DNA from 2 places in the Streptomyces sp. NPDC047079 genome. Region 1 is predicted to be linked to the other one. Evidence: riboswitches for the same ligand, from Rfam matches in the RefSeq annotation. Region 1 holds a riboswitch; the other holds the start of a gene.
The links. A riboswitch is a leader RNA that binds a small molecule or an ion and turns the genes downstream of it on or off. The one in region 1 is predicted to bind thiamine pyrophosphate.
Positions count from the first base shown of each region.

Region 1 (5,110 bases):
CGCCCGCCGTACGATCGGCAGGTCGACCTCACGCCACACCCGCCACGGCGAGGCGCCGAGCACCGCGGCCGCCTCCCTCAGCCGCTCGTCCACGGCCCTCAGCACGGGCAGCATGGTGCGTACGACGAAGGGGGCGCCCACCAGCGCCTGCGCGAGCGGTACCAGGATCCAGGAGCCGCGCAGGTCCAGCGGCGGCCGGTCGAGAGAGATCAGGAACCCGAAGCCGACGGTCACGGCGGACACCCCCAGCGGCAGCATCAGCAGCGCGTCGAAGCCCCGTACCAGACGGCCTGCGTCCCGGCGGGCGAGGGCCCCTGCGGCGAGTGAGCCGATCAGCACGGCGATGAGCGTGGCGACGACGGCGTACGCGAGCGAGTTGCCGATCGCGTGGACGGGCGCGACGAGGAAGGTGCCGCCGTCCGCGTGCGTCAGTGCCTTGTAGTACGTGAGCCCGGGCGCGTCCAGCGACCGCCCGACCAGTACGGCGAGCGGCAGGACGAGCAGGACGGCGACGGTGGTGAGGACCGACCCGAGCAGCGCCCACTGGGCCGCCCCGCGCGGTCTGCGCGCCGTGCGGGACGCGTCGACCAGCCGCAGCGCGCTCTCCCGGCGGCGCACGGTCCAGGCGTGCACCACGAGGATCGCGCCGACCGCCAGGAACTGAATGATCGTCAGCACGGCGGCCGTGGACAGGTCGAAGATCTCCGAGGTCTGCCGGTAGATCTCCACTTCCAGCGTGGAGAAGGTGGGGCCGCCCAGGATCTGCACCACACCGAACGAGGTGAACGTGAACAAAAAGACCATGAGGGCGGCGGCGGCCACGGCCGGGCCCAGGGCGGGCAGCGTCACCGTCCGCCAGGCGGTGACGCGGGAGGCGCCGAGTACCCGTGCGGCCTCCTCCTGACGCGGGTCGAGCTGCGCCCACAGGCCGCCGACCGTGCGGACGACGACCGCGTAGTTGAAGAAGACATGGGCGAGCAGGATGGCCCACACGCTCGTGTCGAGCCGGACGCCCCACAGGTCGTCGAGGAGTCCGCCGCGGCCGACGAGGGCCAGGAAGGCCGTGCCGACGACGACCGTGGGCAGCACGAACGGCACGGTGACGACCGCGCGGAGCAACTGCTTGCCGGGGAAGTCCAGGCGGGCGAAGACGTAGGCGCCGGGCATCGCCACCAGCAGGGTCAGGGCGGTGGAGGCGAGAGCCTGCCAGGTCGTGAACCACAGCACATGCCGGATGTCGGACTGTGCGAGCACCTCCGCGACGCGGCCGGGGCGCCACACCCCGTCGACGCGCAGACCGCGCGTGACGATCGCGGCGACGGGGTAGGCGAAGAAGACCGCGAAGAACACGGCCGGCAGGGCCATGAGCCCGAACCGCGCCGCGCCGCCCCGGCTCCTCGGGGCTACTTCAGTACGAGCGACGTCCACGACCTGACCCACTGGTCACGGTTGGCGGCGATGTCCGCCGGGGCCATGGTCGCGGGGTCCTTGGCCGCGGGCCCGTACTCGGTGAACTCGGCGGGCACCGGCGCGCCCTGCACGACCGGGTAGACGTACATGTTGAGCGGCATGTCCTCCTGGAACCTCCTGCTGATCAGGAAGTCGAGGAAGGCCTTGGCGCCCTTGGGGTTGTGGGCGTTGCTCAGCAGACCCGCGAACTCGATCTGGCGGAAGCAGGTCCCGGTCGCGACGCCGGTCGGCGCGGTGTCGGGCCGCGGCTTGGCGTAGACGACCTCGGCGGGCGGCGAGGAGGCGTAGGAGACGACGAGCGGCCGGTCACCCCCCGCCTTCCTGCCGGCGGCCGAACCGGAGAACTCCTGCTCGTAGGCCTGCTGCCAGTCGTCGACCACCTTCACGCCGTTGTCCTTGAGCTTCTTCCAGTAGCCCTGCCAGCCGGTGTCTCCGTACGCGGCGGCGGTGCCGAGGAGGAAGCCGAGGCCCGGCGAGGACGTGGAGACGTTCTCGGTGACGAGGAGGTTCTTGTAGGCGGGCTTGGTGAGGTCGTCGAAGGAGGCCGGCGGGGCGAGCCTGTGGTCGGCGAAGTACTTCTTGTCATAGTTGACGCAGATGTCGCCGTAGTCGACGGGCGTCACCCGGTGCTTGTCCTTGTCCAGCTGGTACTGCGCGCCGACCCGGTCGAGTCCCTTGGCCGCGTACGGCTGGAACAGACCGTTGTCGAGGGCCCGGGACAGCAGTGTGTTGTCGACGCCGAAGAAGACGTCGCCCTGCGGATTGTCCTTGGTGAGGATCGCCTTGTTGACGGCCTGGCCCGCGTCGCCGTCGGTGAGGACCCTGACCCGGTAGCCGGACTCCTTCTCGAACGCCGCGATGACGCTCTTGGAGGCGGCCCACGAGTTGTGGCTGACGAGGGTCACGGTCTTGGAGTCGCCACCGCTCCCGTCGGTGGAGCCGGACGATCCGCACGCGGACAGCGTGACCAGGCCCAGCCCGACGGCGACGGCCGCGAACTGCCTTGCGGTGATGCTCACTGAATTCCTCCTGGAGGTGACCAGGAAGAGACGCGGCCCTGCCCGGGAACCCTGAAGAGTCCCGGGCAGGGCGCAACAGCTCGAGTGAAGACCGAACTCCCTACCCAGAATGACCTGGGCGAGGTTCAGAGGGTCTGCGGGCTCTCCCGCACTCTCAGCGCTGTGGCGCTCCCCTGTCGGAATATGAAGATATGGACTATGACGGTATGGACGGGCTTCAGACTACCGCTCGGTGGCCGCCAGCTGGCCACACGCTCCGTCGATCTCCTGGCCCCGGGTGTCCCGGATGGTCACCGGCACCCCATGGGCGGCGATCGCCTCGACGAACGCCTTCTCGTCCTCGGGCCGTGACGCGGTCCACTTGGAGCCGGGCGTCGGATTGAGCGGGATCAGATTGACGTGGACGGGCTTGCCCTTGAGCAGCCGGCCGAGCCGGTCGCCGCGCCACGCCTGGTCGTTGATGTCCCGGATCAGGGCGTACTCGATGGACAGCCGGCGCCCGGACTTCTCGACGTACTCGAACCCGGCGTCGAGAACCTCGCGCACCTTCCACCGCGTGTTGACGGGCACGAGGGTGTCGCGCAGTTCGTCGTCCGGCGCGTGCAGGGAGATGGCCAGGCGGCACTTGAAGCCCTCGTCGGCGAAGCGGTGGATGGCCGGCACCAGCCCGACGGTCGACACGGTGATCCCGCGCTGCGAGAGCCCGAGCCCGTCCGGCGCGGGATCGGTGAGCGCGCGGATGGCGCCGACGACCCGCTTGTAGTTGGCGAGGGGCTCGCCCATGCCCATGAAGACGATGTTCGACAGCCGCGCCGGTCCGCCGGGGATCTCGCCGTCGCGCAGCGCCCGCATGCCGTCCACGATCTGGTGCACGATCTCCGCGGTGGACAGGTTGCGGTCCAGACCTGCCTGACCGGTGGCGCAGAAGGGGCAGTTCATGCCGCAGCCCGCCTGGGAGCTGATGCACATGGTGACCCGGTCGGGATAGCGCATCAGCACTGACTCCACGAGGGTCCCGTCGAACAGCCGCCACAGCGTCTTGCGGGTCGTGGCCTGGTCGGTCGACAGATGCCGCACGACGGTCATCAGCTCGGGGAGCAGCGCCTCCTGGAGCTTGGGGCGCGAGGGGGCGGGGATGTCGGTCCACTGCTCCGGGTCGTGCGAGTACCGCGCGAAGTAGTGCTGCGAGAGCTGCTTGGCGCGGAACGGCTTCTCACCGACCGCGGCGACCGCCTCCTTGCGCTCGGCGGGCGTGAGATCGGCAAGATGCCGCGGCGGGGTCTTGGCTCCGCGCGGCGCGACGAAAGTGAGTTCTCCGGGCTTAGGCATGGCTCAACCAGTGTCGCAGATCCAGTTGTGTGACCTGCGGCTGTCACTCACTACGACTGTCGTTAGTAGTGGCCACCGGTCACTGCCAAGCGGCCTCGGACGGCCCGGGGACGGCCCGGGGACGGCCCAGGGGCGATCACGCATCGGCTGGCCGCCACTCGCCGAGCCGCACCCTGACCTGGTGGTATGGGCGTGCCAGAAGACCTCACCCATGACGAAGGCCCCGAGTGCGGGCAGGTCCATCCCGGCGTGACGTGCTCGGTGACCTCCGGCCGCCCGGCAAGGGTTCGATCGATCCCGTCAGCGGCTGCCGCCACCGCCGGTCAGCCGGTCAGCCGGTCAGCCGGTCAGCCGGTCAGCCGGTCAGCCGGTCAGCCGGTCAGCCGGTCAGCCGGGAGATGGTGCGTTCGATGACCCAGCAGCGTCGCCCTAGTACTGCAGTGCGACTTCGTGGTCGGGTGTTTGGATGCCTCGGCGGGTCGCCGTTACTGCCCGAGGGTCGAGATCGATCTGACGGCTGACCATCTGCTGTCAGCGAATCCGCCTCGCCGGGCGGTGATCCCCGTGCTTGTGTGTCGGTATGGAGATCCTGGTTCTGGGCGGAACGGCATGGGTGGCTCGGGAGCTGTCGCGGCAGGCGATCGAACGCGGCCATCGGGTGACCTGCCTCGCGCGTGGCGAGAGCGGAGAAGTCGCGGACGGAGCGACACTGTTCGCCGCCGACCGGCGCGATCCGTCGGCGTACGATCCCCTGCTCGACCGGGTATGGGACGCGGTCGTCGAGGTGTCATGGCAGCCGGGCTTCGTTCGTGGAGCGCTCGACGTGCTGGGCAGCAAGGCCGGGCACTGGGTGTATGTCTCGTCCGGCAACGCCTACGCCTCCCACGCCACGCTGGGGGCAGATGAGTCCGCGACCCTGCTCGCCCCGACCGATCGGAGCGAGGTCGACAAGGAGTTGTACGGCGAGGCGAAGGTCGCCTGCGAGCAGGCGTCCACGGCCGCTGTGGGCGACCGCCTCCTCATCGCACGAGCCGGGCTCATCGGCGGCCCGGGCGATCACAGCGGGCGTTCCGGCTACTGGGTCGCCCGCGCCGCACGCGATCCACGAGGGCCGATGCTGGTCCCCGACACACCGGCCATGCCCACCCAGGTGGTCGACGTGCGGGACCTCACCTCCTGGCTGCTCGACTCCGCGGAGACGGGAACCACCGGCACATACAACGCTGTCGGCCCGGTCGTTCCGTTCGAAGAGTGGATCGAGCTGTCCCGCGCCGTCGGCGGGCACACCGGTC
Region 1 is NZ_JBEYUZ010000009.1:204,155-209,264, reverse strand. Features, by position in the region: gene ABZ823_RS15360 (iron ABC transporter permease) at 1-1,428, opposite strand, end outside; gene ABZ823_RS15355 (thiamine ABC transporter substrate-binding protein) at 1,404-2,483, opposite strand; TPP riboswitch at 2,569-2,674, opposite strand; gene rlmN (23S rRNA (adenine(2503)-C(2))-methyltransferase RlmN) at 2,712-3,818, opposite strand; gene ABZ823_RS15345 (NAD-dependent epimerase/dehydratase family protein) at 4,399-5,110, shown strand, end outside.

Region 2 (5,110 bases), on a different contig from region 1:
CGGGCACGCGCACGCGCTCGGTCAGTGCCTGCTGTCACAGCTCGACGAAGAGGCCCGGCACGACCATCTCGATCGCTATCCGGTGCACCCCCTCACTCCGTACACGGTGCGTGACAACCGCAGCCTGGAGCGCCGTCTGGAGCGCCTGGGGCCGATGGAGGCCGTCGTCGAGTGCCAGGAGTACGCGCTCGGGGCGGCCTGCGCCGCGATCCCCCTCACCGCGGGTACGACGGCCGCGGCGGTGGCCATCTCCCTGCCGTCCCACCAGGCCGACCGGTTGCTGCCGGCGGCCCGTCAGCTGCAGGCGGAGACCGGCAGACTGCTAGGGACACTCGCCTTCTCTATCAGCATCTGAAAACTCACTCCTTGTGATCTGCCATACACGTTCAGCAAACTTCCTGCAGGTGTCAGGGTGATCATTCCTGGCCAGTCGACGGCTACTGACGGGGTAGACGATGCGCAAGTCGGTGCAGGCAGAGGTCATGATGAGCTTTCTCGTGTCCGAGGAGCTCTCCTTCCGCATTCCGGTGGAGCTGTGTTACGAGACCTGTGATCCCTATGCGGTGCGTCTGACCTTCCATCTGCCCGGCGACGCACCCGTGACCTGGGCTTTCGGTCGTGAGCTGCTGGTGGACGGGGTGGGTCGGCCGTGCGGCGACGGCGATGTGCACATCGCGCCCGCCGAGCCGGACACCTTCGGTGATGTGCTGATCCGGCTCCAGGTGGGCGGCGACCGCGCGCTGTTCCGGTCGGGTGCGGTGCCCCTGGTGGCGTTTCTCGACCGCACCGACAAGCTGGTGCCGCTCGGGCAGGAGGGATCTCTCGCCGACTTCGACGCGCATCTGGACGAGGCGCTGGACCGGATCCTGGCGGAGGAGCAGAGCGCGGGCTGAGACCGCGCGCGGCGCCGTAACGGTTCCTCGGGCCGTAACGGTTCCTCGCGCCGTAAACCGTCCCTTCAAGGCGGTACGGGCGCGCGGATATGCCGTAACGGTTCTGCGGGGGCGTCTTTCGGCCTGGGCCTCTTTCGGTCCCGGTGTGGGAAGTCTCTGCGCTTGCGGCGGCGCCCTCGACCCCTGCGGGCGGGGGCCGACTGCCGTGACTGGTCCGGCTGGACGATCTCCGTGAACGTACCGCCCTTGTCCTTGCCGGTGTCGATGTGGACCGGCGCCTTCTTGCAGGTGCCGGTCGGCTTCTGTGGGGCCGACGGGTCCCTGGCGATGGAGGTGCAGCCGGGCGTGGTCCCAGCCGAGGCGTTCACGGATGCGCAGTCCACCGCCACGACCGTGGTCACCGTGGCCGGTTGGGTCTCCCGGTCGAAGCAAGGAACGCGTGAGGCCCACTGTTCAGCTTGCCCAACAAGACGCTAGCGTGAAGGCACCTTTGCACACGCGGGAGCTCGGAGCACCGGGCTGAGAGGGCGCTGACTCCGCAGACGCGATGTTTCACGTGGAACATCGGCGGGCGGGAACTGCTGCGTCGACCGCTGAACCTGTTACCGGGTAATGCCGGCGTAGGGAGTAGGTCTCATGACCATCAAGGACGTACGCACGCCTGCCTCCGTCCAGGGTGACGAGCCCCAGGAGGCCGGGAAGTCCATCGGCTGGCACAAGGCGTACATCGAGGGCTCTCGCCCCGACCTGCGGGTGCCGGTCCGTCAGGTGCACCTCACCAACGGGCGGTCGGTCACCCTGTACGACACCTCCGGTCCGTACACCGATCCAGTCGCCGAGACGGACGTCCGCAGGGGCCTTGCGCCGCTGCGGGAGAACTGGATCACCGCTCGCGGCGACACCGAGGAGTACGCGGGCCGTCCCGTCCGTCCCGAGGACGATGGGATCAAGCACACCTCGCCGCGTGGCGGCCTGCGCAACCTCGACGCGGTGTTTCCGGGACGCCCGCGCCAGCCGCGCCGTGGCCGCGACGGCAACGCGGTGACGCAGCTCGCGTACGCGCGCCGCGGGGAGATCACGCCGGAGATGGAGTTCGTGGCTCTCCGGGAGAACGTCTCTCCCGAGATCGTCCGCGAGGAGATCGCGGCGGGTCGCGCGGTGCTGCCGGTGAACGTCAACCACCCGGAGATCGAGCCGATGATCATCGGCAAGCGCTTCCTGGTCAAGGTCAACGCCAACATCGGCAACTCCGCGGTGACCTCCTCGATCGAGGAGGAGGTCGAGAAGATGACCTGGGCGACCCGCTGGGGTGCCGACACGGTCATGGACCTGTCCACCGGCCGCAATATCCACACCACCCGTGAATGGGTACTGCGCAACTCCCCTGTGCCGATCGGCACGGTGCCGCTCTACCAGGCGCTCGAGAAGGTCGACGGCAGGGCCGAGGAGCTGACCTGGGAGATCTACAAGGACACGGTCATCGAACAGGCCGAACAGGGCGTGGACTACATGACGGTCCATGCGGGGGTGCGCCTGGCGTATGTACCGCTGACGGCGAACCGCAAGACCGGCATCGTCTCCCGCGGCGGCTCGATCATGGCCGCGTGGTGCCTCGCACACCACAAGGAGTCGTTCCTCTACGAGAACTTCGAGGAGCTCTGCGAGATTCTCGCGGCCTACGACGTCACCTACTCGCTGGGCGACGGCCTGCGGCCCGGTTCGATCGCGGACGCCAACGACGAGGCGCAGTTCGCGGAACTGCGCACGCTCGGGGAACTCGGCCGTATCGCCAGGCGTTTCCACGTACAGACCATGATCGAGGGCCCGGGACACGTCCCGATGCACAAGATCAAGGAGAACATCGACCTGCAACAGGAGATCTGCGATGAAGCGCCGTTCTATACGCTGGGTCCGCTGACCACGGACATCGCGCCGGCGTACGACCACATCACCTCCGGTATCGGCGCCGCGATGATCGCCTGGTGGGGCACGGCCATGCTCTGCTATGTCACCCCCAAGGAGCACCTGGGCCTGCCCAACCGTGATGACGTCAAGACCGGCGTCATCACCTACAAGATCGCCGCCCACGCGGCCGATCTGGCCAAGGGGCACGCGGGTGCGCAGGAGTGGGACGACGCGCTGTCCGACGCGCGTTTCGAGTTCCGCTGGGAGGACCAGTTCAACCTGGCCCTCGACCCCGACACGGCCCGTGACTTCCACGACGAGACCCTCCCCGCCGAGCCTGCCAAGACCGCCCACTTCTGCTCGATGTGCGGTCCGAAGTTCTGCTCCATGAAGATCAGCCAGAGCATCACCGAGCGGTTCGGCGGTGAGGCGGCCGAGGGCGCGACGCAGCACGAGATCGCCGAGGGGATGCTCCAGAAGTCGAAGGAGTTCGCGGCGAGCGGGAACCGGGTGTATCTGCCGATCGCGGAGTGATCCGCCGTCGCGCAGTGCCGGTCCAGGGCGCGCGCTGAAGTCCCGGCCCGCGCTCCTTCGGAAGGGCGGGCCGGCTTCGGTGGATGTCGCGGTTCGGGACCGGCTCCGGGCGAGGGCCCGGAGGTGGGGCCGGCTCCGGGTGACGGTCCGGCGGCCGGTCGGCCCGGTCCGCCGACGGTTTCACCTCGGCCGGCGGGATGTCGGCCGAGATCCGTCACTCCGGCTGGTGTTCCGGGCCCCCGAAGTCCGGACTGGTGAAGTCCGGGCTGCTGAAGCTGGGGCGCGGACCCGCGGTGGGGCCGCTGTCCGGGCTGCTGAAGCCCGGGCGGTCGTAGCCGAGGTGTGGGATGCGGCTGGGCGTCGTTTCGGGTGCCTTTCGGCTCATCGCGGCCCTTCCCGGGTCGGCGAGGGCCTCGCGGAGGAACGGCAGGATGCCACGCTCCAGCAGTGCCTCGTGCCAGGCCTCCCGAGCCCGCGCCACTTCCGTAGCCAGCGCGTTCTGGGCGTCGGCATCCCGGGCCGATGCGCTGTTGCGCAGCGCGGTGAGCAACAGACCGATCGCGGCGACGAGGATCGCCGCCGCGGTCACCGCGCCGAAGACCCACCCGGTGGTCAGGAGGGTCCGCGCGAACGCCTGATCGGGGTTGACCATCTTGAGGATGTAACCCACGAGCAGGAAGATCGCCGCGGCGGCACCGGCGAGGAACGGGGCGAGGACCGCGACGACGGCCCCCGCTCCGGCGCTTGCCGCGGCCTCTCCCACGGTGGCGGCGAGCCCCTGGCCGTCCGTCTCCGGCTCGGTGGAGTCGCGTGCTTCGCCGCTCTCGTGCACGGGCGGGGTGGACGGCGCCGGCCGGCGCAGTTCCTCGCGGACCTTCACATAGTGCTGGTATTCCTCGGTCGCCGCCGCGGTGATGAGGGCGGTGGCGTTCAGCGCCATGGTGCGCAGCTGTTCGGGGTTGAGCCGCTGTCCCACAGCGGCCAGATCCGGGCGGTGTGGCGCGGAGCGCAGCGCCTCACCGAGGATCCGCTCGTAGTCCTGGCGGTCCTCGCTCAGCAGGTGCTGCGGAACGCTGTTCATGTGCATCCCCCGATGCTCCGTAGGGCTTGTGGCTCGGCATGCTGACGAGCCGTTGGGCAGAAACGGAGGGGAGCCTGCTACGGATAAGCCGATGGTAGAGCGGCGACGGCACACGGTGACAGGGGGTTTCCAGAAATTGCCGCCCGGTTCGGGTACTCGTTGGACGGTTCCCCGCCGGGAGATGCCTGCCCGTCGAACGCTCAGTGGTCCAAGGGGAGTTGCTGGACCAGCAGTTTTCCGGCCATGGTCACACCGCCGTCCATCGCGATCGCCAGGCCGTCCGCGTAGACGTGGGGGCCTTCGACGACCGGACCCGTTGCGTCGTCGCCGTCCTCCGAGCCGACCTCGCCGAGCAGGTACGGGATGGGACTGTGGCCGTGGACGATCCGCCGGCCGCCGTAGGTCTCCAGCAGGGACCGTACGGCGTCGGCGCCGCCCTCGTCGCGGAAGGAGAAGCGCTTGGTGAACTTCCGGAAGAGATCCCACACCTCGTCCGCGTCATTGCGCGTGAGCGTCTCGCGGATGGTGTCGTTGACCGCTTCGATGGAGTCGCCGTAGTCGAGGTAGGCGGTGGTGTCCGAGTGGACCAGAAGGTGTCCGTCGACCTCCTCCACCGCGTCGAGACGGGCCATCCACTGAAGGTGGTGGTCCTGGAGGCGGTCCATGTCCGTCTTCTGGCCCCCGTTGAGCAGCCAGG
Region 2 is NZ_JBEYUZ010000003.1:108,416-113,525, reverse strand. Features, by position in the region: gene ABZ823_RS05345 (helix-turn-helix domain-containing protein) at 1-355, shown strand, start outside; gene ABZ823_RS05340 (SsgA family sporulation/cell division regulator) at 456-893, shown strand; partial or broken gene ABZ823_RS05335 (YibE/F family protein) at 1,094-1,321, opposite strand; TPP riboswitch at 1,382-1,537, shown strand; gene thiC (phosphomethylpyrimidine synthase ThiC) at 1,530-3,332, shown strand; gene ABZ823_RS05325 (hypothetical protein) at 3,547-4,419, opposite strand; gene ABZ823_RS05320 (metallophosphoesterase) at 4,614-5,110, opposite strand, start outside.
Region 2: it holds a riboswitch for thiamine pyrophosphate, as region 1 does, so the genes downstream of both, thiC (phosphomethylpyrimidine synthase ThiC) here and ABZ823_RS15355 (thiamine ABC transporter substrate-binding protein) in region 1, are expected to answer to the same signal.